One region of the Streptomyces sp. NPDC056161 genome, then DNA from elsewhere that is predicted to be linked to it. Evidence: predicted binding sites of a transcription regulator. Region 1 holds the regulator's gene; each other region holds the start of a gene.
What was found. Region 1 encodes HrcA, which represses chaperone genes, less so after heat shock. Its sites were predicted from a motif close to TTNGCACTCNGNNNNNCNGAGTGCNAA; they were not measured.

Region 1 (9,318 bases):
CCGGATCTCCTTCGGCATGCAGAGCGCGCGGCGGCACGTGCTGGACGTCCTCGACCGCACCCACACCCCCGGCCGCCCCGAGGCGTGCGTGGCCGAGGCACGCGCGGCCGGCTTCGAGCACGTCAACCTGGACCTGATCTACGGCACGCCCGGCGAGTCCGACGACGACTGGCGGGCCTCCCTGGAGGCGGCGCTCGGCGCGGGCCCCGACCACATCAGCGCGTACGCCCTCATCGTCGAGGAGGGCACCCAGCTCGCCCGCCGCATCCGCCGCGGCGAGGTCCCGATGACCGACGACGACGTCCACGCGGACCGCTACCTGATCGCGGAGGAGATCCTGACCGCGGCCGGTCTCGACTGGTACGAGGTCTCCAACTGGGCCGCCTCCGCCGCGGCCCGCTGCCTGCACAACGAGCTGTACTGGCGCGGCGCCGACTGGTGGGGCGCGGGACCCGGCGCGCACTCCCACGTGGGCGGCGTGCGCTGGTGGAACGTGAAGCATCCAGGGGCGTACGCGGCGGCCCTGGCGGCGGGCCGCACCCCGGGCGCCGGACGGGAGATCCTGTCCGACGAGGATCGCCGGGTGGAGCGGATCCTGCTGGAACTGCGGCTGCGCGAGGGCGTCCCGCTGGACCTGCTGCGCCCCGACGGCCTCGCGGCGGCACGGCGGGCACGGGCGGACGGGCTGCTGGAGACCGGCCCTTACGACGAGGGGCGGGCCGCGCTGACGCTGCGGGGGCGGTTGCTGGCGGACGCGGTGGTACGGGACCTGGTGGACTGATCACCCCGCGGGTGAATCGGTGCGGAACGCGGGTTCGGTCCCTAACCTGGTTCGTAGGCTGCCGTGAAAAGTACGCGGCGGATGTGGAGGGCCACGGAGATGACCGCTGTGGACGAGCGCGGGATGACCCAGTACTTCGAGGAGCTTGAGCCTCCCGAGGGCGTCAAGGTCGAGCTTCTCCGGGGGGTAATCGTGATGATGGCCAGCCCTGATCTGGTGCACAACCTGATCGTGCTGCATACGGAGAGGCAGATCCCGCTCGACCGCTGGTACCCCCTCCAGACCCAGGACGTCGGCATCGTCGACGAGGCGAGCGAGCCCGTACCGGATCTCGCGATCGTGGCGCGTGACGCCCTGCCCGGTTCGGGCCGTCTGCTGCCCTCCGATCTGGTCACGATGGTCGTGGAGGTCGTCTCCAAGAGCAGCATTCACCAGGATTACGTGATCAAGCGCTCAATCTATGCGGCCGGAAGGATCTCCGCCTACCTCGTCCTGGACCCGATCATGGCGCACTGCGTGCTGCTGACGAAACCCGCGGGCGAGGGCGAGGACGCCGATTATCGGAGCCAGGAGATCGTGAAGTTCGGGGACCCGCTGCCGCTGAAGGTTCTGGGTCTCGAACTGGACACGCACGACTTCGGCACATTTCCCGGCGTCAGGCCCCATCGCTATCCGTGACGAAGTCGATCAGTTCCTCGACCCTGCCCAGGAGTTGCGGCTCCAGATCCTTGTACGACCGCACCCGCGACAGGATCCCCTGCCAGGCCGCCCCCGTGTTCTCCGGCCACCCCAGCGCCCGGCACACCCCCGTCTTCCAGTCCTGCCCGCGCGGTACTTTCGGCCACCCGGCGATGCCCAGGGCGGACGGCTTCACCGCCTCCCAGATGTCGATGTAGGGGTGCCCGACCACGAGCGCGTGCTCGCTCGTCACCGCCTGTGCGATCCGCCACTCCTTCGTGCCGGGGACCAGGTGGTCCACCAGGACGCCGAGCCGCGCGTCCGGTCCCGGCGCGAACGAGGCCACGAGGGACGGCAGGTCGTCCACGCCCTCCAGGTACTCCACCACCACGCCCTCGATGCGCAGGTCGTCACCCCACACCTTCTCGACCAGTTCCGCGTCGTGCCGGCCCTCGACGTAGATCCGCCCCGCGCGGGCCACCCGCGCGCGGGCGCCGGGGACGGCGACCGAACCGGACGCCGTACGGGCGGGCCGTGCCAAAGCCGCCGCCGACGGACGCACCAGGGTCACCACCCGGCCCTCCAGCAGGAAGCCGCCCGGCTGGAGCGGGAAGACGCGGTGCTTGCCGAAGCGGTCCTCCAGGGTCACCGTGCCCGCCTCGCAGCGGATCACCGCACCGCAGAAGCCGGTGCCGGGCTCCTCCACCACGAGACCGGGCTCGGCCGGGACCTCGGGCACGGGCCGGGACTTCTTCCAGGGCGGGGTCAGATCCGGTGAGTACGTGCGGGGGCGCGGGCCGGAAGGGCCCGAGGCGGGTGGGCGCATTCGGATGACGATAGGAGAAAGCGCGGACGGGCGATCACGACACGCCGAACCGCGCGGCCAGCGCGTCCCGCTGCGCGCGGACGAACCCCGCGTCCACCACCGCTCCGTGACCGGGCACGTACAACGCGTCCGCGCCGCCCAGGGCGAGCAGCCGGTCCAGGGCCGCGGGCCAGCGGGACGGCACGGCGTCCGGGCCCGCCTGCGGCTCGCCGGACTCCTCCACCAGATCGCCGCAGAAGACCACCGCCGGCTCGCCCGGGACCAGTACCGCCAGGTCATGGGCCGTGTGGCCGGGGCCCACGACCGCCAGTACCGCCCGCCGGCCGCCGCCCAGGTCCAGCGGCCACTCGCCCCGGACCAGGTGGCGGGGGCGGACCAGGGCGGCCGCCGCCTCGGCGGCGAGCGCCGCGTCCAGGCCGTTGTCGACCGCGTCCCGGCGCAGTGCGTCCCGCTCATGGGTGAACACCGCGTCCACACCGGCGGCCGCGTACACCTCCGCGTCCGGGAACGCCGGGGCGCCGAAGACATGATCGAAGTGGGGGTGGGTGAGCGCGAGATGCGTCACACGGTGACCGGCGAGTTCCCCGGCCCGTGCCCGCAGCCGCGCCCCCTCCGCCAGGCCGGACCCGGCGTCCACCATGAGCGCCGTGCCCTCTCCGAGGACCAGTCCGGCGGTGCAGTCCCACCCCGGCAGCCGGCACCGGCCCACCCCGGCGGCCACCCGCTCCCAGCCCGCCTCTTCCCAAGTCGCCCTCATACGGCGACGCTAGCGTCCGGGAGTCCCCGGGTACGAACGGACGTGACCAGCCTTGCCCGGGGCGTACCCCACGGCCGTACACTGGCCCCGGGGACGCTGGCACTCCCCTGCACAGAGTGCCAGGCGAAAGACCCGAAAGGCCGCGGGGACGACTTTCTGGAGGTGGGCGCGAGATGCTGAGTGAACGCAGACTCCAGGTGCTGCGCGCCATCGTCCAGGACTATGTCGGCACCGAGGAGCCGGTGGGTTCGAAGGCCCTCACCGAGCGGCACAACCTCGGTGTCTCCCCGGCCACGGTCCGCAACGACATGGCGGTGCTGGAGGACGAGGGGTTCATCGCCCAGCCGCACACCAGCGCCGGGCGGATCCCCACCGACAGGGGCTACCGGCTGTTCGTGGACAAGCTCGCGGGCGTCAAGCCGATGACCGGGCCCGAGCGGCGCGCCATCCAGAACTTCCTGGACGGCGCCGTCGACCTCGACGACGTGGTGGCCCGGACCGTGCGGCTGCTCGCGCAGCTGACCCGGCAGGTCGCGGTCGTGCAGTACCCGTCCCTGACCCGTTCGACCGTGCGGCACGTGGAACTGCTCGCGCTCGCCCCCGCGCGCGTGATGCTCGTGCTGATCACGGACACCGGCCGGGTCGAGCAGCGGATGATCGACTGCCCGGCGCCGTTCGGCGAGACGTCCCTGGCGGATCTGCGCGCGCGGCTCAACAGCCGTGTCGCGGGCCGTCGTTTCTCGGACGTGCCGAACCTGGTCGAGGACCTGCCGGACGCCTTCGAGGCCGAGGACCGCGGTACGGTCTCGACGGTGCTCTCCACCCTCCTGGAGACGCTCGTCGAGGAGAACGAGGAGCGGCTGATGATCGGCGGCACCGCCAATCTGACCCGCTTCGGACATGACTTCCCCCTCACCATCCGGCCCGTCCTGGAGGCGCTGGAGGAGCAGGTCGTGCTCCTCAAGCTGCTGGGCGAGGCGAAGGATCCGGGCGTGACCGTGCGCATCGGCCACGAGATCGCCCACGAGGGACTCAACTCCACGTCCGTGGTGTCGGTCGGCTACGGTTCGGGCGGCGAGGCAGTAGCCAAGCTCGGCGTGGTCGGACCGACCCGCATGGACTACCCGGGAACGATGGGAGCGGTACGCGCAGTGGCACGGTACGTCGGACAGATCCTGGCGGAGTCGTAGTGGCCACGGACTACTACGCCGTTCTCGGCGTGCGCCGCGACGCGTCGCAGGAAGAGATCAAGAAAGCCTTCCGACGGCTCGCACGCGAGCTGCACCCGGATGTCAACCCCGATCCGAAGACGCAGGAGCGGTTCAAGGAGATCAACGCCGCTTACGAGGTGCTGTCGGACCCGCAGAAGAAGCAGGTCTACGACCTCGGCGGGGACCCGCTCTCGCAGTCCGGCGGGGCCGGCGCGGGCGGCTTCGGGGCCGGTGGCTTCGGCAACTTCTCCGACATCATGGACGCGTTCTTCGGCACGGCGTCGCAGCGCGGGCCGCGCTCGCGCACCCGCCGCGGCCAGGACGCGATGATCCGGATCGAGGTCGAGCTGGACGAGGCGGCCTTCGGCACGACGAAGGACATCCAGGTCGACACGGCCGTCGTCTGCAAGACCTGCAACGGCGAGGGCGCGGCGCCGGGCACCACCGCCCAGACGTGTGACATGTGCCGCGGGCGCGGCGAGGTGTCGCAGGTGACCCGGTCCTTCCTGGGCCAGGTCATGACCTCGCGCCCGTGCCCGCAGTGCCAGGGCTTCGGCACGGTCGTGCCGACCCCGTGCCCGGAGTGCGCGGGCGACGGCCGGGTGCGCTCGCGCCGGACCCTGACCGTGAAGATCCCGGCCGGCGTCGACAACGGCACCCGTATCCAGCTCGCGGGCGAGGGCGAGGTCGGCCCCGGCGGCGGCCCCGCCGGCGATCTGTACGTCGAGATCCACGAGCTGCCGCACTCCACCTTCCAGCGGCGCGGCGACGACCTGCACTGCACGGTGACCATCCCCATGACGGCCGGGGCCCTCGGCACCAAGGTGCCGCTGGAGACCCTGGACGGCCTGGAGGACGTCGACATCCGTCCTGGCACCCAGTCCGGTCAGTCGATCCCGCTGCACAACCGCGGTGTGACGCATCTGCGGGGCGGCGGCCGGGGCGATCTCATCGTGCACGTCGAGGTGCAGACCCCGACCAAGCTCGACCCCGAGCAGGAGCGGGTGCTGCGCGAGCTGGCCAAGCTGCGCGGCGAGGAGCGTCCGCTGGGCCAGTTCCAGCCCGGTCAGCAGGGCCTGTTCTCGCGGCTGAAGGACGCGTTCAACGGCCGCTGACACGGGCCCGACGACGGTGCGGGCCGCGCGGGCCGAGTGAGCTGAACGACCGTTCCCGGGCTGCCCGGCTCCCCTGCCGGGGGCCTGGGCGGCGGCCTCCGGGAGGGAGCCCGTCACCCCGGGCGGCAGGGGGTGTTCTCCCGGTCTCAGGACGCGTTCGTCGGCCGCCGGCGCGAGCCGCCGACGGCCGGTGACCGTCCGTTGCCGATGGCCTATGCCAAGCCAAGGCCGGATTCGGACTTGTTCGGAGGACGTGACAACATGCCGTCATGTCCTCCGCGCTGACCGATCTCTGCCCACATCCGATCGTGCAGGCCCCCATGGCGGGCGGTGTCTCCGTCCCGCAGCTCGCCGCCGCCGTGTCCGAGGCCGGTGGGCTGGGTTTCCTCGCCGCCGGGTACAAGACCGCCGACGGCATGTACCAGGAGATCAAGCAGATGCGGGGGCTGACGAGCCGCCCCTTCGGGGTGAACCTCTTCATGCCCCAGCCCGAATTCCCCGGCGCGAACGCCGGCGGCACCACGGCGACGGGCGCCGGGCATGCGTCCGCCGCGGTGGAGATCTACGCACAGCAACTGGCCGGCGAGGCCGCCTGGTACGAGATCGAACTCGGCGACCCGGACAGCGGCCGGGACGACGGCTACGAGGCCAAGCTCGCCGTGCTGCTCGACGACCCGGTACCGGTGGTGTCGTTCCACTTCGGCGTCCCGGCCCGGGACGTCATCGACTCGCTGCACCGGGTCGGCACCTTCGCCCTGGTCACCGCGACCACCGCGGAGGAGGCCCAGGCCGTGCGGCAGTCCGGCGCCGACGCGGTGATCGCCCAGGGCGTGGAGGCCGGCGGCCACCAGGGCACCCATCGCGACATCCCGGAGAAGGACCACTCCGGCCTCGGACTGCTCTCCCTGGTCGCCCAGGTCCGCGACGCCGTGGACATCCCGGTCGTCGCGGCCGGCGGGATCATGCGCGGCACGCAGATCGCCGCGGTCCTCGCCGCGGGTGCGGACGCCGCCCAGCTCGGCACCGCGTTCCTCGCCACCCCCGAGTCCGGCGCGTCCGCCCTGCACAAGCAGGCCCTGACCAGCCCCCTGTTCACCCGTACGGAGCTGACCCGGGCCTTCTCCGGGCGGCCCGCCCGCGGCCTGGTCAACCGGTTCCTGCGCGAGCACGGCCCGTACGCTCCCGCCGCCTACCCCGAGGTCCACCACCTGACCTCGCCGCTGCGCAAGGCCGCCGCCAAGGCCGGTGACGCGCAGGGCATGGCGCTGTGGGCGGGACAGGGGCACCGGATGGCCCGCGACCTGCCCGCCGGGGAACTGGTCGAGATCCTGGCGGCCGAACTCGCCGCCGCCCGGACAGCGTTGTCAGCCGGAGGCGACCTGCGATGACGGCCCCGGTCTTCGTCGTCGAGCACTTCCGCCCGGACGGCCACCGGTACGTCCTGGACGGGCCCGAGGGCCGCCACGCGGTCTCCGTGAAGCGGCTGCGCCCCGGCGAGGAGGTCGTCCTCACCGACGGCGCCGGACGGTACGCCGTGTGCGAGGTGATCGACACCGAGGGCAAGGACCGGCTGATCGTCCACATGACCTCGGTCTCGGAGGAAGCGGAGGCCACCCCCCGGATCACCGTCGTCCAGGCGCTGCCCAAGGGGGACCGGGGCGAGGTGGCCGTGGAGACCATGACCGAGGTCGGCGTCGACGCCGTCGTCCCCTGGCAGGCCGCCCGCTGCATCACCCAGTGGAAGGGCGACCGGGGCCTGAAGGCGCTCGCCAAGTGGCGGGCCACCGCCCGGGAGGCGGGCAAGCAGTCCCGCCGGGTGCGCTTCTGCGAGGTCGCGGAACCGGCGACGACCAAGCAGGTGGCCGCGCTGCTCGCCGCGGCCGACTTCGCCGCCGTGCTGCACGAGAGCGGCCGGGAACGGCTGGCCACCGCCGAACTCCCCGCCGAGGGCGACATCGTGCTGGTCGTCGGACCCGAGGGCGGCGTCTCCCCGGAGGAACTGGCGGTCTTCGCGCAGGCGGGCGCCGAGCCGTACGTCCTCGGGAACACGGTGCTGCGCACCTCGACCGCCGGGACCGCCGCCGCGGCCCTGCTGCTGGGCCGCACCGGCCGCTGGTCCTGACCCCCGCCCCGGCCGTCCCGGAGCGGTCTCACACGTACAGGTGACTGGCCGTCAACGGCCTACCGCGCCGCCGTAGTCGATGGCACTCTGCCCTGCATGGGGGCATTCAGGCTGATTCGGTGTGGGTTGCGCGGTACGCGGGCGGGGGCCGTGGCGGGGCTCGCGGTGCTGGCCGTGGGCGGCGCGGCGGCCTGTCAGCCCGGCGGCCTGAACAGCGCGACGGCCGCCTACACCACCGACTGGACCGCGACGGCCCGGCTCGAACGGGAACATGTCGACGTGAGCTGGCTGACCTGCACCGGCGGTGACGCCACACCGGGCCGCGGCACGCCGGCCGGCGCACCGGCCGGCGCGCGGACCCCCGCCGCCACCGAGACCACCGTCGTCTCCGTCGACTGCCAGGGCCGGACGAAGGACGGCCGGACGATCACCGTCGTCGGCCGGATCACCAGGGCCGTCGGCGGCGCGTGCGTGCGCGGCGACCTGGTCGCCGCGGTGGACGGCAAGGAGCGGTTCCACGTCAGCGGTCTGGGCGACTGCGACGCCACCCCCGGCCCCCCGTACACCCCGCCCGTCACCTACCGCCCTCCGTCCGTCACTTACCGTCCCCCGTCCGCCACCTATCGCCCCCCGGGCGGGCCGCGGCCCGCGCCCACGGTCACCGTGACCGTCACCCGTACCGTGTGGTGCGAGACCGACCCGAGATGCCGGCCCGTCGCGGGCAAGTGATCCGAACCACGTCCATCGGCGGCGCTTGCTGCATAGGGTGACCGGGTGACTGAGTCCATATCGACGGACGTGGCGAGCGCGGCGGGTTCGGCCGACGTCCCCCCAGGGTCTTCGTATCTGCGCTTTCCCCATCTCCGGGGCGAGTTGGTCGCCTTCACCGCCGAGGACGACGTCTGGCTCGCCCCGCTCGACGGCGGCCGGGCCTGGCGGGTCAGCGCCGACAACGTACCGGTGACCCACCCGCGCATCTCGCCCGACGGCACCGCCGTCGCCTGGACCTCCACCCGCGACGGCGCCCCCGAGGTGCATGTCGCCCCCGCCGCCGGCGGACCGGCGCGGCGGCTGACGCACTGGGGTAGCGCGCGCACCCAGGTGCGCGGCTGGACGCCCGACGGGCGGGTCCTGGCGCTCAGCACCCAGGGCCAGCCGAGCCTGCGCCGCAGCTGGGCCCGTGCCGTGCCGCTGGACGGCGGACCCGCCGACACCCTGCCGTACGGGCCCGTCGGCGACGTCGCGTTCGGACCGGCCACCGTCCTGCTGTCCGCGCCGATGGGCCGCGAGGCCGCCTGGTGGAAGCGCTACCGGGGCGGTACGGCGGGCAAGCTGTGGATCGACCGGGACGGCGACCGGGCGGGCGGCGGGGAGTTCGTCCGGCTGCACGAGGACCTGGACGGGAACATCGAGTACCCGCTGTGGGTGGGGGACCGGATCGCCTTCCTCTCCGACCACGAGGGCACCGGCGCGCTGTACTCCTCCCTCGCCGACGGCTCCGAGCTGCGCCGGCACACCCCCCTCGACGGTTTCTACGCCCGCCACGCCGCCTCCGACGGCACCCGGGTCGTCTACTCCAGCGCCGGTCAACTGTGGCTCCTCGACGACCTGGCGGGCGCCGAACCGCGGCGGCTCGACATCCGGCTGGGCGGGCCCGGCCTGGACCTCCAGCCGTACCCGGTGAACGCCGCCCGCTGGCTCGGGGCCGCGTCCCCCGACCACACCGGGCGCGGCAGCACGGTCTGCGTGCGCGGCGGCGTGCACTGGGTCACCCACCGCTCCGGCCCCGCCCGCGCCCTCGCCGCGGAGTCCGGCGTGCGCGCCCGGC
Region 2 (9,318 bases), on a different contig from region 1:
TCGTCCCGCTCAGTTTCCAGGCGAGGAAGATCGCCAGCAGGATCGAGACGAGGATCGCGGCGCCCGCCGGGTAGCCCAGCCCGAGGCCCTGCGGGCCCCAGCCCAGCGCGGTGGCGCCGCCCGAGAGGTACCTGGTACTGGCGTCCCGGTTCATGAAGTCGGACATCGTGGTGCCGGCCATGCTGGTCGACAGGATCACGGTCCAGTAGAAGAACGGGTGGTAGCGGGACGCGCGCAGTTGGACCACCAGGGTCGCCACGAAGACCAGGAACAGGGCGATGGTGGTGAGGAAATAGCCGAGTCCGAGGGTCTGGGCGAACAGGTCGCCCGCCGTCTCGCCCAGGGTCGTCGCGGCGATCTTCATGATCCAGAACGCCAGGGTGACTTCGGGCAGTTTGCTCGTCGCCGACGTCGACGTCGTCACGGGTGCTCCTGCGGGGGTGGGGGGTGCGGAACTCCCGCCGGATCCTGCCGGGGCGAGCCTGAAAACGTCCTGAACGGTTCGTTCCCCTTCCGTCGGCGCGGTCGCGCGGTGCGGTCGTCGGGCCGCCTGCCGTGCGAGCCGTACAACGGGTCGGCGCCGGACGGCGGTTGGGCGAGGGCCGACCGCAACACCCCGTGGAGCGGGGGCCGGTACCGGGACCGGAATGGTGAGATTTTCCGAAGAGACGGGTCTCACATCCCATCCTCTAACAGTCCCCTAATAATTCGGACTTATGTTCTTCTCGTGACCGGACACCACGAGCACGGCGACAGCGGGAACGGCGACGAGGACAGACGTACGGGCGGGCGGTCGAGGTCGAGAGCGCTCAGGGCCGCCGGCCTCGCCCTCGCCGGTGCCCTGGTGCTGGGCGCCGCGGCGGGCGGCTGGGTCTACTGGCACCTCAACGACAACATCAAGAGCGTCGACATCAACAACGCGCTCGGGGACGACCGGCCGCCGAAGGCGGTCACCACCCCCTCGCCCACCGCCTCGGCCGGCGCCTCAACCACCGCGTCACCACTGCCCACCGGCGCTATGAACATCCTCGTCCTGGGCTCGGACTCGCGCAGCGGCAAGGAGAACCAGGAACTCGGCGGCGGCGACAGCGGCGGGGCCCGCTCCGACACCGCGATGGTCGTGCACATCGACCCGGGCCGGACCGCGGCCACCGTCGTCAGCATCCCGCGCGACACCCTGGTCACCCGGCCCTCCTGCCCGCTGCCGTCCGGCGGTTCCACGGCGGTGCGGTACGGCGCGATGTTCAACAGCGCCTACTCCGTGGGCGGGCCGGTGTGCGCGGTGAAGACCGTCGAGTCGATCACCGGCGTCCGCATGGACCACTACATCGAGATCGACTTCTCCGGCTTCGCCAAGCTGGTCGACGCCCTCGGCGGCGTCGAGGTCACCACCGACCAGGACATCGACGACGACCTGAGCCATCTGCACCTGGAGAAGGGCACCCACCACCTCGACGGCACCCAGGCCCTGGCCCTCGCCCGCACCCGGCACGGCATAGGCGACGGCAGCGACCTCGGCCGGATAGGTCTCCAGCAGACGCTGGTGAAGGCATTGTTGGCGCAGATCGCCCACACCAGCCTGCTCAGCGACCCCACCCGGCTCTACCGGGTCGCCGACGCGGCCACCGCCGGTCTCACCACGGACACCGGACTCGACTCCCTGCCCGAGCTGATCAGCCTCGGCGAGAGCCTGCGGGGACTGACGGCGGACCGGGTGACGACGGTGATGATGCCCGTGGTGACGGCGCCGAGCGACCCCAACCGGGTGGTCGCCCGCGAACCGGCGGCGAGCGACCTGTGGAAGTCCCTGCGCTGACCCGGCCGCTTTGGCCCCGCGGGGCCGCCCGCCGTCCGGCCGGACCCGCTCAGGACGGGCCGTCGGCAGGGGCGGGGACCGGCGCCCCGATCAGCATCGTCGGCGCACCCGCGACCCGGGTCAGGAAGACGGTCGCCGCGTTCGGCCCCCGCGGCCTGACCTTCCTGCGCAGTTCCTCCGGCTCCACCGCCGACCCCCGCTTCTTCACGGTCAGCGTCCCGACCCCGCGCTCCCGCAGCAGTGCCTTCAGCTTCTTGACGTTGAAGGGGAGTCGGTCGGTGATCCGGTACGCGGTGGCGTACGGCGTCGCCCGCAGTTCGTCCGCCGTCACGTAGGCGATCGTCGGGTCGATCAGCCCGCCGCCCACCTCCGCGGCGGCCTCCGCCACCAGGTGCGCCCGGATGACGGCGCCGTCGGGCTCGTACAGGTACCGCCCCACGGGCCGCACTTCGGGATTCGGCAGCCCGCGGCCGAGCAGGGTGCGCGGACCCGGCAGCAGCGTGGCCCGTACGCTGCCCGGCGCGCCCGTGCCGAACCACAGCACCGCCTCCTTCACGTCCCCGCCGTCCGAGATCCACTCGGCCTCGGCCCCGTCCGGGACCACCTCGTGCGGGATCCCCGGCGCGACCTTCAGCGCGGCGGCGGGTGCCGCCGAGGCCGCCCCGAGCGCCCACGACAGCGGCGGCGAGTACCCCTCGGGATCGAAGATCCGCCCGCCGCCGGGCCGCCCGCCCGGCCCGCCGCCCCGCCGTGCCGGGTCGACGAACACGGCGTCCCAGCCGGAGGTGTCGACCTCGGTGACATCCGCCTCGCGCACCTCGATCAGCCCCTCCAGGCCCAGGGCCGCCGCGTTCGCCCGCGCGACCTCGGCGGTCAGCGGATCGCGGTCCACCGCGAGCACCCGGATCCCGGCCCGCGCGAGCGCGATGGCGTCGCCGCCGATGCCGCAGCACAGGTCGGCGACGGAGCGGATGCCCAGGGCGCGCAGCCGCCCCGCCCGGTACGTCGCCACGCTGGTCCGGGTCGACTGCTCCACCCCGCCCGGCGTGAAGAACATCCGCTCGGCGTCCGGCGCCCCGAACTTCGCCGCCGCTCGCTGCCGCAGCCTGGCCTGGCCGAGCGCCGCCGACACCAGCCCGGGGGAGTGCTCGCGGCGCAGCCGGGTGGCCACGGCCAGTTCGTCGGCCGGTGCGGTGCCGCGCACCTCGTCGAGGACGGCGCGGCCCTCGGGGGTGAGCAGTGCGCGGAAGGGGAGCAGGTCGTTCACCGGGGCGTCGTTCACCGGGTCATTGTGGGCCAGTCGGTGGATGCTGCGCCTGCGGCGGCGGTGTCGGACCGGATCGGCGCCCGGTGCCTGCAAAGATCCGGCACCATGCGACTAGTAGTACAAAATGACAAAAATGGGGTACGTCGCGGAAGGGTGACCGTCCGGGGCGGCCTCGCGCTGCTCGTCGTCGTCGCCGTCGTCTCCGGCTGCACGGCGCCGGCGGGCGAGGGCGCCGGCGCCGGAGCCGCCGGCCGGCAGCCGCACCAGGCGCCCCCCGCCCCGCGCCTGGACGACTACGACGTCCGGCGCGCCACCGACCACGCCACCCTGGCTGCCGCCGCCCGGCGCTGGGGCCTGGACGAGGTCCCGCTCGTGCCCCCGCGGCCCCCGGCGGACAAGCCGCAGATCACCGCGCGCGAGGGCTTCGAGGTCGACGACCAGGAGAAGTGGAACCTGCCCCCGGTCTTCACCACGGTCCCCACCAAGCAGAAGGTCGTCTTCCTCACCATCGACGACGGCGCCGAGAAGGACCCGGCGTTCCTGCGCATGATGAGCGACCTGAAGATCCCGTACACCGCGTTCCTCAGCGACTACCTGGCCAAGGACGACTACGGCTACTTCAGGAAGATGCAGTCGCAGGGGATCACCCTCAACAACCACACCCTCCACCACCCCTACCTGCCCGGCCTGTCCCTCCAGGAGCAGCAGGAGGAGATCTGCGGCATGCAGGACATCATGGAGCGGCAGTTCGGCAAGCGCCCGACCGTCTTCCGCCCGCCCTACGGCAACTACAACCGGGACACCCTGCTCGCCGCCAAGTCCTGCGGGATCAAGTACGCGCCGATCTGGGACGAGGAGGTCTTCGTCGACCACTGGGAGTACCGCGAGTGGGACCGCGGCCTGCACCCCGGCGACATCGTGCTCACCCACTTCCGGGGCCGCTCCGACTGGGACGGCAGCATGACCGACATGGTCCGGCGGTTCCTGAACAAGGTCACCCGCGAGGGGTACGCGGTGGCACGCCTGGAGGACTACCTGTGAGGCGCCGGGGGCGGCCCGCGGCGGCGGCCCGGTACCGGACGCCGACCGCCGTCGTGGCGGCCTGCGCCCTGCTCCTGGCCGGCTGCGCCCAGTCCGTCGACCCCATCGAACGACTCGGCAAGAAGGCCGCCCAGGGCGTACGGTCGCACCGCCCGGACCCCGGGGATGCCTATCGCCACTGGGGCCTGAGCGCCCCGCTCGCCCCCGCGCCCACGCCCGCCGCACGCCCCCGGACGGCCGGCCCGGCCGGCGGCTCCCTGCCCCCGGTCGTCGACCACGTCGCGACCTCCGACAAGGTCGTCTTCCTCACCTACGACGACGGCGCCGAGCGGGACCCCCGCTTCGTCGACATGGTCCGTGAACTGCGCCTGCCGGTCAGCTTCTTCCTCACCGACAGCGTCGTCGGCCCGGGGTACGGCCACTTCGCCCGGCTGCGTTCGGTGGGCGCCGGCATCGAGAACCACACCCTCGACCATCCGGCCATGCGCGGACTGCCGTACGCCGGGCAGCGCGCCGAGATCTGCGGCCAGCAGAACAAGCTCAAGTCCCGGTTCGGCATCCGGCCCCGCCTCTTCCGCCCGCCCTACGGCAGCTACGACACGACGACCCTGCGCGCCGCCGCCGACTGCGGGGTGGCGGCGGTGGTCCTGTGGCGGGCCGCGATGAACGGCGACACCCTGGACTACACCCGGGGCGAGCGGCGCCTGCGACCCGGCGACATCATCCAGGTCGGGCCCGACGAGTCCACCGGGCCGGCGCTGAGGGAGCGCACGACGCGGCTGCTGCGGCGGATCCAGTCCGAGGGCCTGACGGTCGGCCGGCTGGGGGACTATCTGTGATCCGGCCGTGCGCCGGAGGGGCCACCTCCGCAGGACGCGCCGCCGCCAATTGGCACTCCGCTTGACCGAGTGCTAATCGCAGTCATAGTCTCGGCTCTGGCACTCCCCACCGGAGAGTGCCAACAACGCGACGGGCAGGTCCGGCACCCGCGACGACGGATCCACCTGGTCGCCACCTCAGACAGTCAACCCCGTGAGATCTCCGAAGGGGGAGGTCGGATCGTGACGACCGCCAGCACCAAGGTTGCCATCAAGCCGCTTGAGGACCGCATCGTGGTCCAGCCGCTGGACGCCGAGCAGACCACGGCCTCGGGCCTGGTCATCCCGGACACTGCCAAGGAGAAGCCCCAGGAGGGCGTCGTCCTGGCCGTCGGTCCGGGCCGTTTCGAGGACGGAAACCGCCTTCCGCTCGACGTCAGCGTCGGCGACGTCGTGCTCTACAGCAAGTACGGCGGCACCGAGGTGAAGTACAACAACGAGGAGTACCTCGTTCTCTCGGCCCGCGACGTGCTCGCGATCATCGAGAAGTAATTCACCCCGAGCAGTCCTGCTGTGAGCTGCGCCCCTGGCCCCCGCGACCGATAAGAAGCCGGGCGTCCCGGGGCGCAGCGTTTTTTTCTCCCAGATTTCCGAGAGGGCTCCCGCTGCCATGGCGAAGATCCTGAAGTTCGACGAGGACGCCCGTCGCGCCCTTGAGCGCGGCGTCAACAAGCTTGCCGACACGGTGAAGGTGACGATCGGTCCCAAGGGCCGCAACGTCGTCATCGACAAGAAGTTCGGCGCCCCCACCATCACCAACGACGGTGTCACCATCGCCCGCGAGGTCGAGGTCGAGGACCCGTACGAGAACCTCGGCGCCCAGCTGGTGAAGGAGGTGGCGACCAAGACCAACGACATCGCTGGTGACGGCACCACCACCGCCACCGTGCTGGCCCAGGCCCTGGTGCGCGAGGGCCTGCGGAACGTCGCCGCCGGTGCCTCCCCGGCCGCCCTGAAGAAGGGCATCGACGCCGCCGTCAAGGCCGTCTCCGACGACCTGCACAGCTCGTCCCGGCCGATCGACGAGAAGTCCGACATCGCCGCCGTCGCCGCGCTGTCCGCCCAGGACCAGCAGGTCGGCGAGCTGATCGCCGAGGCCATGGACAAGGTCGGCAAGGACGGTGTCATCACCGTCGAGGAGTCCAACACCTTCGGACTCGAACTGGACTTCACCGAGGGCATGGCCTTCGACAAGGGCTACCTGTCTCCGTACTTCGTGACGGACCAGGAGCGCATGGAGGCCGTCCTGGAGGACCCGTACATCCTCATCAACCAGGGCAAGATCGCCGCCATCTCGGACCTCCTGCCGCTGCTGGAGAAGGTCATCCAGGCGGGCTCGAAGCCGCTGCTGATCATCGCCGAGGACGTCGAGGGCGAGGCCCTGTCGACCCTGGTCGTCAACAAGATCCGCGGCACCTTCAACGCCGTCGCGGTGAAGGCCCCCGGCTTCGGCGACCGCCGCAAGGCGATGCTGGAGGACATGGCGATCCTCACCGGCGCCACCGTCATCTCCGAGGAGGTCGGCCTCAAGCTCGACCAGGTCGGCCTGGACGTGCTCGGCACCGCCCGCCGCATCACCGTCACCAAGGACGACACCACCATCGTCGACGGCGCCGGCAACAAGTCGGACGTCCAGGGCCGGATCGCGCAGATCAAGGCCGAGATCGAGAACACCGACTCCGACTGGGACCGCGAGAAGCTCCAGGAGCGCCTCGCGAAGCTGGCCGGCGGCGTGTGCGTGATCAAGGTCGGCGCCGCCACCGAGGTGGAGCTGAAGGAGAAGAAGCACCGTCTGGAGGACGCCATCTCCGCGACCCGCGCCGCGGTCGAGGAGGGCATCGTCTCCGGTGGTGGCTCCGCGCTCGTCCACTCCGCGAAGGTCCTGGAGGGCAACCTCGGCAAGTCCGGCGACGAGGCCACCGGTGTCTCGGTCGTCCGCAACGCCGTCGTCGAGCCGCTGCGCTGGATCGCGGAGAACGCGGGCCTTGAGGGCTACGTCATCGTCTCCAAGGTCAAGGAACTGGACAAGGGCAACGGCTACAACGCCGCCACCGGCGAGTACGGCGACCTGGTGAAGGCCGGCGTCATCGACCCGGTGAAGGTCACCCGCTCCGCCCTGGAGAACGCCGCCTCCATCGCCTCCCTCCTGCTCACGACCGAGACCCTGGTCGTCGAGAAGAAGGAAGAAGAGGAGCCGGCCGCCGCCGCGGGCCACAGCCACGGCCACGCCCACTGACACCGGTCGGTCGACCGAGGGCCCGGCACCCGGGAGGGCGCCGGGCCCTCGTGCGTCGCCCGGCGCGGCGGCGCTACTGCTCCAACTGGTCCAGCGCGCCCAACTGCTGCATCAGCCCCAGTTGGTCGTGCTGCCACCAGGTCTCGGCGATCCGCCCGTTCGCGCCGAACCGGAAGACGGTCGTACCCGTCGTCGTGACCCGCCGGCCGGTGGCCGCGATCCCCAGGAACTCCCCCTGGTGCGTGCCGTGCCAGCTCCAGCGGGCGCAGGCCCGCTCGCCCTGGACGATCAGGTCCTGCACGGTGAAAGCGGCGTCGAAGGCGGCCCGCCACATCTCGACCTCGGCCCGCACCGAGTCCAGCCCGATCGTGTCCTGCGGATTGAGCGGGTCGTGGCTGTGCACGTCCTCGTCGAGCAGGTCGTTCAGCGGCGGCAGCTCACCCGCCGTCGCCAGTGTCTCGAAGAAGCGGTGCACCGTGCCCGCGCCCAGCGGCTCCTCCCGTACGACGTCCAGGTCGACGAAGGTGGGCAGCTCGTCGCACAGGGCGACCAGCTGCCGGAAGACCTTGTCCGTCTCCGGCAGGTTCGAGTTGCGCATCGCGTCCTCGTACGAGGGGAACTCCACCAGTTCGACGAGGTGCGCCGCGTCCGACCGGTCCTTGCCGACCAGGTCGTACGTCGCGGTCCGCTTCCCCTTGGTCTGCTCGACCCACATGTCCAGCAAGCGGTTCATCTCGTCGAACCGGCTGGTCCTGCACTCGATGAGCTGTACGAACGTCATGACGCCGCCTCCGGCCCCCCTGGGTCCGGTTCCGTCACGCCCATTTTCCCACCACGGCGGTGCCCGTCACCCCCGGTCCGACCGGGCCCGCCGGGTGCTCACTGCGGGCCGTACTTGCGGGTCCGTGAGCTGATCCCGCCCACCAGCCCGCGCGGGGCCACCTTCGCCAGGCCCATCAGGGTCTTGTAGCGGGGGTCCGGAATGGACAACGTCTTGCCGCGCGCCAGGTCCGTGAGCGCCGTCGCGACCAGCTTGTCCGCGTCCAGCCACATCCATCCCGGGATGCTGTCCGTGCGCATCCCGGCCCGTTCGTGGAACTCGGTGCGCACGAAGCCGGGGGCCAGCACCATCAGGCGGACGCCCGTACCGGCCAGGTCCCGGGCCGCTCCCTGGGTGAACTGCACGACCCACGCCTTCGACGCCCCGTACGTGCCGCGCGGCACGAAGGCCGCCACCGAGGCCACGTTCACGATCCCGCCGCGTCCGCGCTCCCGCATCGACTCGGCCGCCGCCGACGTCAGCCGCAGCACCGCCTCGACGTGCACCTTGACCATGCGCAGCTCGTCGGTCATCGGTACGTCGAGATAGCGGCCCTTGTTGCCGAAGCCGGCGTTGTTGACCAGCAGATCGACCGGGCTCTTGCGGTCGCCCAGCCGGGCCGCGACGGTCTCGATGCCCTGGTCCTGCGACAGGTCGGCGGTCAGCACCTCCGCCTCGATGCCGTGCCGGTCGTGCAGCTCGGTGGCCTGCTCGCGCAGCCGGTCGGTGTCCCGGGCCACCAGGACGAGGTCATGCCCGTCCGCCGCCAGCCGCCGCGCGAACGCGGCACCGATCCCCGACGTCGATCCCGTAATCAGAGCCGTTGTCATGGCCCAAGAGTAGTTACCCGGAGCGCGAGAGGGCGCTGCCTGCGCCGGGCCGTTCGCTCCCGCGCCGCCCCGCGCGCGGGCCGCTCGTGACAGCCGCTCAGCCGCCCTGGCCGCCGCCGTGCTTCGCCACGTACGCGCGGGCGTCGGCCAGCGACTCCGGGTGCAGGGCCGCGCCCGCCGCCAGCACCCGGGGCAGCAGCTCCCGGTCGGTCGTCTCGGAGCGGAACTGCACGGCGACCGTCACGTCGTGGTCCGGCCGGTGCACGATCTCCACCGGATCGCCGGCCCGGATCTCGCCCGCTTCGATCACCCGGAGGTAGGCGCCCGGGGCACCCTTCCGCGTGAATCTCTTCACCCATCCCCGCTCGCCCAGATGGCCCTGGAACGTCCGGCACGGGATGCGCCCGCAGGTGACTTCGAGTACGACCCG
Region 3 (9,318 bases), on a different contig from region 1:
CCCACGGCGTGTGCGAGAAGTGCCCGATCCTGAGATCCGGCCGCTTCTCGCGCAGCATGCCCGGCACCAGGCACAGGTGGTAGTCCTGCACCAGCACCGCGGCGCCCTCGGCCGCCTCCTCGGCCAGCGCCTCCGCGAACGCCCGGTTGTAGGTCTCGTACGACGCCCACTGGCGGCGGAACTCCGCGTCGAAGACGGGCTCCAGCGGGGTCTGGTACAGCATGTGGTGGACGAACCAGAGGACCGAGTTCGCGATGCCGTTGTACGCGTCCGCGTGCACGTCGGCCGGGACCGCGAGCATCCGCACACCGTCCTCGCCCACACCGCGCCGCACCGCCTCCCGGTCGCCGTCGGACAGCGCCGAGCACACCCACAGCGCGCCCGCCTCGGGCCCGATCGCCGACAGCCCGGAGACCAGCCCGCCGCCGCCCCGCCTGGCGGCCAGCGAGCCGTCCTCCCGGACGCCGTACGAGACCGGGCCGCGGTTGGACGCGACCAGCACCTGGGCAGCACCCTGCGTGGAAGCCATACGCCTCAACCTAGCCCGGCCCGGAAACGCTCAAACGTACGGTTGCGGCCAGTCAGCGGTCGTATACGGCCAGTTTCTCTTGCTCACGCGACCTGGCGCCGCGCGTACTCGGCGATCTCCACCATGGGCGGCCGTTCCTCGGTGTCCACCGCGTGGGTGTGCGGCTCGAAACCGTCCTCGCCCCGCTCGAACTGGGTGAGGCGCGGCCGTACCAGGTGTCCGCGGGCCAGTCGCAGCTGGGCGGTGCGGTAGATCGCCGCGGCCATCCGGCCGAGCGCCTGCCCGTCCTGGTGCCGGTGTTTGCGCACACCCACGTCGACCTGGGCGAGCGCGTCCAGGCCCACCAGGTGCAGGGCGTCGACCAGCATGCCCAGCTCGACGCCGTACCCGACCGGGAACGGCAGCTGTTCCAGCAGCGAGCGGCGAGCCGCGTACTCGCCGCCGAGCGGCTGCACGAAACCGGCCAGCTGCGGCCAGTGCATGTTGAGCAGCGGGCGGGCCATCAGCTCGGTGACCCGGCCGCCCTGCCCGGCCGCGCCGGCCAGCGGGCGGTCATACATGGCCTTGACCAGGTCGACGTCCGGCTCGGTGAGCAGCGGGCCGACGATCCCGGTGACGAAGTCGGAGGAGAAGTCCCGCAGGTCGGCGTCGACGAAGCAGACGATGTCCCCGCTGGTGACCAGCAGCGAGCGCCACAGCACCTCGCCCTTGCCGGGGACGGTGGGCAGCCGGGGCAGGATGTCGTCGCGGTGCACCACCCGGGCGCCCGCCGCGGCGGCCACCTCGGAGGTGCGGTCGGTGGATCCCGAGTCGACGACGACGATCTCGTCGACCAGCGGCACCTCCCGCAGCATGAGGTCGTGCCGGACGGCGGCGACGATGGCGCCGACCGTCGCCTCCTCGTCGAGCGCGGGCAGGACCACGGAGACCGACAGGCCGGTGCGTTGTTTCGCGGCGAGTATCTTGTGCAGCGGTCGATCGGTCACGGACCAGGAGCGGGTGGCCAGCCAGCGTTCCACTTCTTCCAGCACGGTCGGCGGCTCCTCACTGTCGTGATCACACCAGGTGCGTGTGTGACCCATCTCGCGGTTCGGACGACTATCTCAACTGTCCTGGCCTTCGGTTACAGTCTTGAACAACGCGGATGACCATCGCATGTCGGGGGTCATCGGTGTACACAACCGCATACAGCTCATCCAGAGGGGCAGAGGGACACGGCCCGATGAAGCCCCGGCAACCCTCCAGTCGGTACTCGTACTGATCGCAGCGCAATCCGATCGTTCTCGCGAGGCTCCCGGCTCGGGAAGGTGCCAATTCCGTCTCACGGCGAGATGCGTCGTGGGGAAGATGAGGAGAAAGGGCCTCGCCTCACATGGCTGTGCAGACCGTTGCAAGCACCACGAACCCGACCGTCGACCTCGGCCCCGCCGCTGCCCTGAGCTGCCGCGAATGCGGTCACCGGGTACCGCTCGGCCCGGTGTTCGCCTGCGAGGAGTGTTTCGGCCCGCTGGAGATCGCGTACGACTACTCGGCGTACGACACCGAGGAACTGCGCCGCACGATCGAGGCGGGACCCGCGAACATCTGGCGCTACGCGCCGCTGCTGCCCGTCCCCGCGGACGTGGCCGAGAAGCCGAATCTGAACCCCGGCTGGACCAAGCTGGTCCAGGCCGACAACCTGGCCCGCGAGCTGGGCGTCACCGGCGGCCTGTACGTCAAGGACGACTCCGGCAACCCGACCCACTCCTTCAAGGACCGGGTGGTCGCCCAGGCGCTGGAGGCGGCGCGCGCCTTCGGCTTCACCACCCTCTCCTGCTCCTCGACCGGCAACCTGGCCGGAGCCGTCGGCGCCGCCGCCGCCCGCGCGGGCCTGCGCTCCTGCGTGTTCATCCCGCACGACCTGGAGCAGGGCAAGGTCGTCATGGCCGCGGTCTACGGCGGTGACCTCGTCGGCATCGAGGGCACCTACGACGACGTGAACCGTTTCTGCTCCGAGCTGATCGGCGACCCGGCCGGCGAGGGCTGGGGCTTCGTCAACGTCAACCTGCGGCCGTACTACGCGGAGGGCTCCAAGACCCTGGCGTACGAGATCTGCGAGCAGCTCGGCTGGCGGCTGCCCGACCAGATCGTCGTCCCGATCGCCTCCGGCTCCCAGCTCACCAAGATCGACAAGGGTCTGAAGGAGCTGATCGCGCTGGGTCTCGTCGAGGACCGGCCCTACAAGATCTTCGGCGCGCAGGCCGAGGGCTGCTCGCCGGTGTCGGCCGCGTTCAAGGCCGGACACGAGGTGGTCCGGCCGCAGAAGCCGAACACCATCGCCAAGTCCCTGGCGATCGGCAACCCGGCCGACGGCCCCTACGTCCTCGACATCGCGCGCCGCACCGGCGGCGCCGTGGAGGACGTCACGGACGAGCAGATCGTCGACGCGATCAAGCTGCTGGCGCAGACCGAGGGCATCTTCGCGGAGACGGCCGGCGGGGTGACCGTCGGCGTGGCGAAGAAGCTGATCGAGAACGGCGTCCTCGACCCCGCGCTCACCACGGTCGTCCTCAACACCGGCGACGGCCTCAAGACCCTCGACGCGGTGGCCGGCACCGGCCTGACCGCCACCATCCGTCCGAACCTGGACTCCTTCCGAGCGGCCGGCCTCGCATGACCGGCGGCTCCGCATGACCGGCGGCTCCGTATGACCGGCGGTTCCGCATGACTGGCGGTTCCGCATGAACGGCGGCGCGCCGTCGGCCGGTCCTGACCGAGTCCGCGTCCGAGGCCGCATCCGAGGTCGTATGCGCGCCGCGAGCCGGCGGAGCCCGTCACTCCCCTTCCCCGCCGCACCACCTGTGCACCCGACCGGAGGTCACACCGCATGAGCGTCACCGTTCGTATCCCCACCATTCTGCGCACCTACACCGGAGGTCAGGCCGAGGTGAGCGCCGAGGGCGCCAACCTCGGTGAGGTGATCGCCGACCTGGAGAAGAACCACACGGGCATCGCCGCCCGGGTCCTGGACGACCAGGGCCAACTGCGCCGCTTCGTCAACGTGTACGTGAACGACGACGACGTCCGCTTCGAGCAGGGCCTCCAGACCGTCACCCCGGAGGGCGCGGGCGTCTCCATCATCCCGGCCGTGGCCGGCGGCTGACCCCTCGTTACCTTCGGTTACGCCTGTCACCGACTGTTCATCGGATCGCCCCCTCCGTGAGAGAAGCGGAGGGGGCAATTCAGTGGGGTTGAGCGCGGTAGAGTTGGGGAACGCGAGCCCCACGCCCGGGGCGCGGTCCCTGGAAATCATTCCGCGCGCCCCGCAAGAAGTCGCCAATCTGTGCGCGTTTTTTGTGGCTTTTACTCCTTTTATGAGGCCCGACTTGCCCTGAATTCTGGTGAATTCTCGGGAGATTCCCGACCGGGTACGTCCAGATTTCTCGTCCGATTGACCTGTTGCAGACGGCAGTTGGACAGATACATTCAGCCGCGGTCGACGCGTTCCGGCGCACGCCCCCAAACCTTGGGGGGTGAGGTCTGACCCGGGTCCGCGAGGTGTGGATCTGTGCAAGGGCCAGTAATAGGGGAGTTAGGCATGGCTCAGGGCACCGTCAAGTGGTTCAACGCGGAGAAGGGGTACGGCTTCATCGCGGTCGACGGTGGTGCGGACGTCTTCGTCCATTACAGCGCCATTCAGATGGACGGCTACCGCACCCTGGAAGAGGGCCAGCGGGTCGAGTTCGAGATCTCGCAGGGTCAGAAGGGCCCGCAGGCCGACATGGTTCGCGTCACCGCCTGAATTTTCTTGTCGCGAAGGACCCGCACCTTTACGGGTACGGGTCCTTCGCCATGTCCTTATGTCCTGCGCCGGAGTCGTCATCCGTTCCCGGCGCCGTCCCGGCACCTGTTCCCGGCGCCTGTTCCGGCACCTGTTCCGGCACCTGATTCCCCGTTGCCCGCTCCCGTCGCCGTACGGGCGCGCGCCGACGCGTGTTCGCGCACGGCTGACGCACCCCCGGCACGCCGGAAGCCGACCGCTCTCCCCTTCGGACCCCTCGGTGCCCGCTTCGCGGGCGCGCCTTGCTCCCACCCGTCACCCGACCACCACCCCTTGGAGCCCGCTTCGCGGGCGCGCCTTGCTCCCACCCGTCACCCGACCACCACCCCTTGGAGCCCGCTTCGCGGGCGCGCCTTGCACTCGACCCACCCGAGTGCTAATCATTGGCGTTAGCACTCTGAAGGTGAGAGTGACAATGAAGGACCGGGTCGGTGAGGCCCGCAGGCCGGGTGGGGCAAGGAACCACGAGGCCGGTGAGCCGTCCGTCGCGGGCGCGGGCGCGGTCCGTTGGAATCACCCCCAGTCCTGGAGGGACCACTTCACATGGCCAAGATCATCGCGTTCGACGAGGAGGCGCGGCGCGGCCTTGAGCGCGGTATGAACCAGCTCGCCGACGCCGTCAAGGTCACCCTCGGCCCCAAGGGCCGCAACGTCGTCCTTGAGAAGAAGTGGGGCGCCCCCACGATCACCAACGATGGTGTCTCCATCGCCAAGGAGATCGAGCTGGAGGACCCGTACGAGAAGATCGGCGCCGAGCTGGTCAAGGAAGTCGCCAAGAAGACGGACGACGTCGCCGGTGACGGTACGACCACCGCGACCGTCCTCGCCCAGGCCCTGGTCAAGGAGGGCCTGCGCAACGTCGCCGCCGGTGCCAACCCGATGGCCCTGAAGCGCGGTATCGAGAAGGCCGTCGAGGCCGTCTCCACCGCCCTGCTGGAGCAGGCGAAGGACGTCGAGACCAAGGAGCAGATCGCCTCCACGGCCTCCATCTCCGCCGCCGACACCCAGATCGGCGAGCTGATCGCCGAGGCCATGGACAAGGTCGGCAAGGAAGGCGTCATCACCGTCGAGGAGTCGCAGACCTTCGGTCTTGAGCTTGAGCTCACCGAGGGCATGCGCTTCGACAAGGGCTACATCTCCGCGTACTTCGCGACCGACATGGAGCGTATGGAGGCGTCCCTGGACGACCCGTACATCCTGATCGCCAACTCCAAGATCAGCTCCGTCAAGGACCTGCTCCCGCTCCTGGAGAAGGTCATGCAGTCGGGCAAGCCGCTGCTGATCATCGCCGAGGACGTCGAGGGCGAGGCCCTGTCGACCCTGGTCGTCAACAAGATCCGCGGCACCTTCAAGTCCGTCGCCGTCAAGGCCCCGGGCTTCGGCGACCGCCGCAAGGCCATGCTCGGCGACATCGCCATCCTCACGGGCGGCGAGGTCATCTCCGAGGAGGTCGGCCTCAAGCTGGAGAACGCGACCCTGGACCTCCTGGGCCGCGCCCGCAAGGTCGTCATCACCAAGGACGAGACCACCATCGTCGACGGTGCCGGCTCCTCCGAGCAGGTCAACGGCCGGGTCAACCAGATCCGCGCCGAGATCGAGAACAGCGACTCCGACTACGACCGCGAGAAGCTCCAGGAGCGCCTGGCCAAGCTCGCGGGCGGCGTGGCCGTCATCAAGGCCGGTGCCGCCACCGAGGTGGAGCTGAAGGAGCGCAAGCACCGCATCGAGGACGCCGTGCGCAACGCCAAGGCGGCCGTCGAGGAGGGCATCGTCGCCGGCGGTGGCGTGGCCCTGCTCCAGACCACCAGCGTCTTCGAGAAGCTGGAGCTGGACGGCGACGAGGCGACCGGCGCGCAGGCCGTCAAGCTCGCCCTGGAGGCCCCGCTCAAGCAGATCGCCGTCAACGCCGGCCTTGAGGGCGGCGTCGTGGTGGAGAAGGTCCGCAACCTCACCCCGGGGCACGGTCTGAACGCCGCGACCGGTGAGTACGTCGACCTGGTCGCCGAGGGCATCATCGACCCGGCGAAGGTCACGCGTTCCGCGCTGCAGAACGCCGCCTCCATCGCTGCGCTGTTCCTCACCACCGAGGCCGTCATCGCCGACAAGCCGGAGAAGGCCGCCGCGGCCGCTCCGGGCGGCATGCCGGGCGGTGACATGGACTTCTGATCCTTCCCGGATCACCTGTCCTTTTCCGAGGGCGGTACTCCCTGTCTGTGACGGGGGGTGCCGCCCTCGGGCGTTGCGGCGGCCTGTCCGGCAGCAAGCGGCCAAGCGACCGCCACGACCTGGGTCACGTCGTCCTGTTCGAGATGCCCTGGCCAGGGCTCGTGGCTGGTGAACCGGTCGTGATTTTCAGCCGTTTCAGGAGGTGGAAGAAACTGGAGCAAGTGGAAGCTGGGCGTAGGGCCGGTCGGAGTCGGCGGTGACTTCTGCGCTGTCACATGCCCGAACACAGGAGGAGTGACTCTCGGATGGTGGAGCGGGCGCGGGATTACTCCCCGGCCAGATCTGTCGGCTCGGCGGCAGACAGCGATGCCGGGGGTTCCTATGAGGGCTTCGAGAGCACTCCAGAGGACTTCAGGCAGGCATGGGAAGCCTTTCCCGGGAGGAGGGTCGGGCCGAACCCGGTGGATACGGTGGGTTCCGGGGAATCCAGATACGGCGTCAACCCGCTATCTCTCACGGTGGCCAACAGCGGACCGGCTGCCGACTATCAGATCGCTCATAGGCTGGACCGTGATCCGCTGTACCGCTTCAAGACTCATACGAGGGAGCGCGGCCTCGGAATTGTCTTCAGGGACGGGTTCGAGAATAAAAGCGATAAACTTCCCTCCAGTATCCAGTACTACCAGAACAACCACACAGACACGGTGTATGTCAGTTCCAGCCGGGACCGGGATCCGGCAGGACCCAAACCGCTGTGGGTCGATGAGGGGGAATACGCGCGGTACTCCATGCCGAATGTACCCGGGGGGATCGACGTCCTGGCCACTCTCCGCGAGGTGGCCTTCCGGCATCAGCAGGAAATCATCCATTACAAAGGGATATCTACCCTGTACATCGGCGGTGCGGACGTGTTCAGCATGCCGGCCGAGCGCGATGGGCACGACCGGCTGATCGGGTCCGCGGACAATCTGCTGGCCGCACCGGAAGTACGGGAAGCGCGGCGGAGACTGGAATGGGCGCTGACGCCGGAGAACGTCCGTGCGGCGACGCAGAATGTCAGAGAAGGCCGGGCATCGGAATACGAGCAGTTCCGTCACCAGTATGCCGAGTGGTATGCGCGGTCCGGGCAGCACACCGAACACGCAGGGGTGGACGGAAATCTCTGGTCTTACGCCGAGTGGTGGTCCAGGCATAAGAACGCGGGTTCAGAGCAGTTTCGAGTGTTTTCCCAGGACTGGAACAACAGTCCTCACCCGTCCTGGAACGACGCGTCGCCCCCGCAGCCGCCGTCTGCGACGCAGGATCTCTACGACGAGGCAAGGCGGGCGAGAGATTCCGTCCGGCAGGATCCCGGTCGATGGCAAAATTACACGAAGATGTATCAGAGGTATCAGGAATTGCATCAGGGGGCGGATGCGCGGCAGAGCCGGCAGAGTCATACGGCCTCCGCTCCTCGGCCACCCGTCGGCATGTCGCCTTATCAGTGCGCTCCGCCGAGGCAGGAGGGTCAGGTGGAAAGGGGGAACCTTCCCCCGGCCCATCGGGGTAACTTCCAGCCTTCGGGGCGGGGGCGCGGCGCGGGGGGCCCGGCACGCTAGCGGTGGTTTGTCGGTCCCGGGCGGTAGGGGTCGAGGTGGCGTGGCGGACCACTCTGATCGAGGGGTCCGCGGCAAGGGAGTGGTGTCCGGTCCGATCGTTCTTTCAGGGAATTACGGTTCTGCCGTCGGGTGGATCAGGGTGGATCAGGGTGTATCCGGCGGCGTTTTGTTATTCATGCCATGGGTGTCTTCCCTGCCAGTTCAACGGGCGGACCTCTTATTACGGGCGGGTCCGAGATCAAGGGCAATGTGGCGCGGGGTGGCCGCCGACGGCCGCTGATCGGGCGAAGCGGGCCGCGACCACTCGGTGTCGGTTCCCTCCGGGAGGAAGGAAGCCACCGAGGCGGCCGACGGCAGCAGCCGTTCGGCCGATTCCGTGGCAGCACCGCCGCTGCCCAGCGGCGCTCCGGCGGCACGATCGTCGCGGGTATCGCGTTTCTGGGAGATCCCCGTTATCTCCTTGAGCCGCGTGGCGACGCGGTTCGCGGTATGCCGCACGGCCAGGGTCGCATCACCCTTGGGCTGCACAGGCCGATCCCCGGGTTGCCACAACCTGTCTATCTTCTTCTGTAGAGCAGCGTCCCGCGATCCGTACTTCTTCTCCAGAGCGCCGAACTCGTAGCCCGCTCTATGCATGTAGTGGACCCAAGTGCCGGGATCCCAATAGCTTTCATGGTTGTTGTCTGCCGTCCGGGCCAACGTCTGCACAAACGAGTCGTATTTATGGATCTCAGAGTATGGGGCCCGGTGATTCTGGCGGCCGGAATTGTATCCATGTTCCCACGCTTCCGTCAGTTCGGGCGCTCTCTCTCTTGCGGAATTCCGTGAATCATTTCCGTAGGAGATATTTCTCGTTTCCTCCCAGAATTTCTTTTCTGCTTCAGGGATTTCGGCAGCTCTTGGTGGTAGCACGGTGGCCTCCTGGCTGAGTCTTCTGCGCCGCTCCAAGCAGCAACGGATCAGGTCGTTCCGCGGTTCACGACAGCCGATCGGGCGCGCCTACGGCTGACTCACGCTCCACCGCGCCGGCCCTCGATGGCATGGGCGTCAGTCGGCGTATTCCTTGAGTTCTTCGGTGTCGAGGGTGATGCTCACCGGGGCGGGAAGCTCGACGGTCGTGCCCCAGGGGTACGACTGGGTCTGCTGGTAGCGGCCGACCTTGGGTTCGCTGTAGACGACGATGGTGTTGTTGTCGCGGTCGATGA

Region 2: the regulator HrcA is predicted to act here: its motif matches at 5,013-5,039, upstream of groES (co-chaperone GroES).
Region 3: the regulator HrcA is predicted to act here: its motif matches at 4,703-4,729, upstream of groL (chaperonin GroEL).

Annotation. Positions count from the first base shown of each region.
Region 1 covers NZ_JBHJUV010000045.1:52,822-62,139, forward strand. Annotated here, with positions in the region: gene hemW (radical SAM family heme chaperone HemW) at 1-781, shown strand, start outside; gene ACFC09_RS33295 (Uma2 family endonuclease) at 881-1,459, shown strand; gene ACFC09_RS33300 (DUF3097 domain-containing protein) at 1,437-2,285, opposite strand; gene ACFC09_RS33305 (MBL fold metallo-hydrolase) at 2,320-3,042, opposite strand; gene hrcA (heat-inducible transcriptional repressor HrcA) at 3,216-4,232, shown strand; gene dnaJ (molecular chaperone DnaJ) at 4,232-5,368, shown strand; gene ACFC09_RS33320 (nitronate monooxygenase) at 5,638-6,756, shown strand; gene ACFC09_RS33325 (16S rRNA (uracil(1498)-N(3))-methyltransferase) at 6,753-7,490, shown strand; gene ACFC09_RS33330 (hypothetical protein) at 7,587-8,219, shown strand; gene ACFC09_RS33335 (S41 family peptidase) at 8,364-9,318, shown strand, end outside.
Region 2 covers NZ_JBHJUV010000081.1:15,999-25,316, forward strand. Annotated here, with positions in the region: gene ACFC09_RS41980 (hypothetical protein) at 1-424, opposite strand, end outside; gene ACFC09_RS41985 (LCP family protein) at 728-1,816, shown strand; gene ACFC09_RS41990 (methyltransferase domain-containing protein) at 1,866-3,083, opposite strand; gene ACFC09_RS41995 (polysaccharide deacetylase family protein) at 3,189-4,124, shown strand; gene ACFC09_RS42000 (polysaccharide deacetylase family protein) at 4,121-4,963, shown strand; gene groES (co-chaperone GroES) at 5,186-5,494, shown strand; gene groL (chaperonin GroEL) at 5,613-7,238, shown strand; gene ACFC09_RS42015 (ester cyclase) at 7,312-8,019, opposite strand; gene ACFC09_RS42020 (SDR family NAD(P)-dependent oxidoreductase) at 8,118-8,888, opposite strand; gene ACFC09_RS42025 (MOSC domain-containing protein) at 8,986-9,318, opposite strand, start outside.
Region 3 covers NZ_JBHJUV010000030.1:48,881-58,198, reverse strand. Annotated here, with positions in the region: gene ACFC09_RS26280 (trehalose-6-phosphate synthase) at 1-529, opposite strand, end outside; gene ACFC09_RS26275 (glucosyl-3-phosphoglycerate synthase) at 613-1,560, opposite strand; SAM riboswitch class I at 1,719-1,883, shown strand; gene thrC (threonine synthase) at 1,902-3,185, shown strand; gene ACFC09_RS26265 (MoaD/ThiS family protein) at 3,396-3,671, shown strand; gene ACFC09_RS26260 (cold-shock protein) at 4,107-4,310, shown strand; gene groL (chaperonin GroEL) at 4,893-6,515, shown strand; gene ACFC09_RS26250 (hypothetical protein) at 6,821-8,113, shown strand; gene ACFC09_RS26245 (hypothetical protein) at 8,315-8,821, opposite strand; gene ACFC09_RS26240 (Uma2 family endonuclease) at 9,161-9,318, opposite strand, start outside.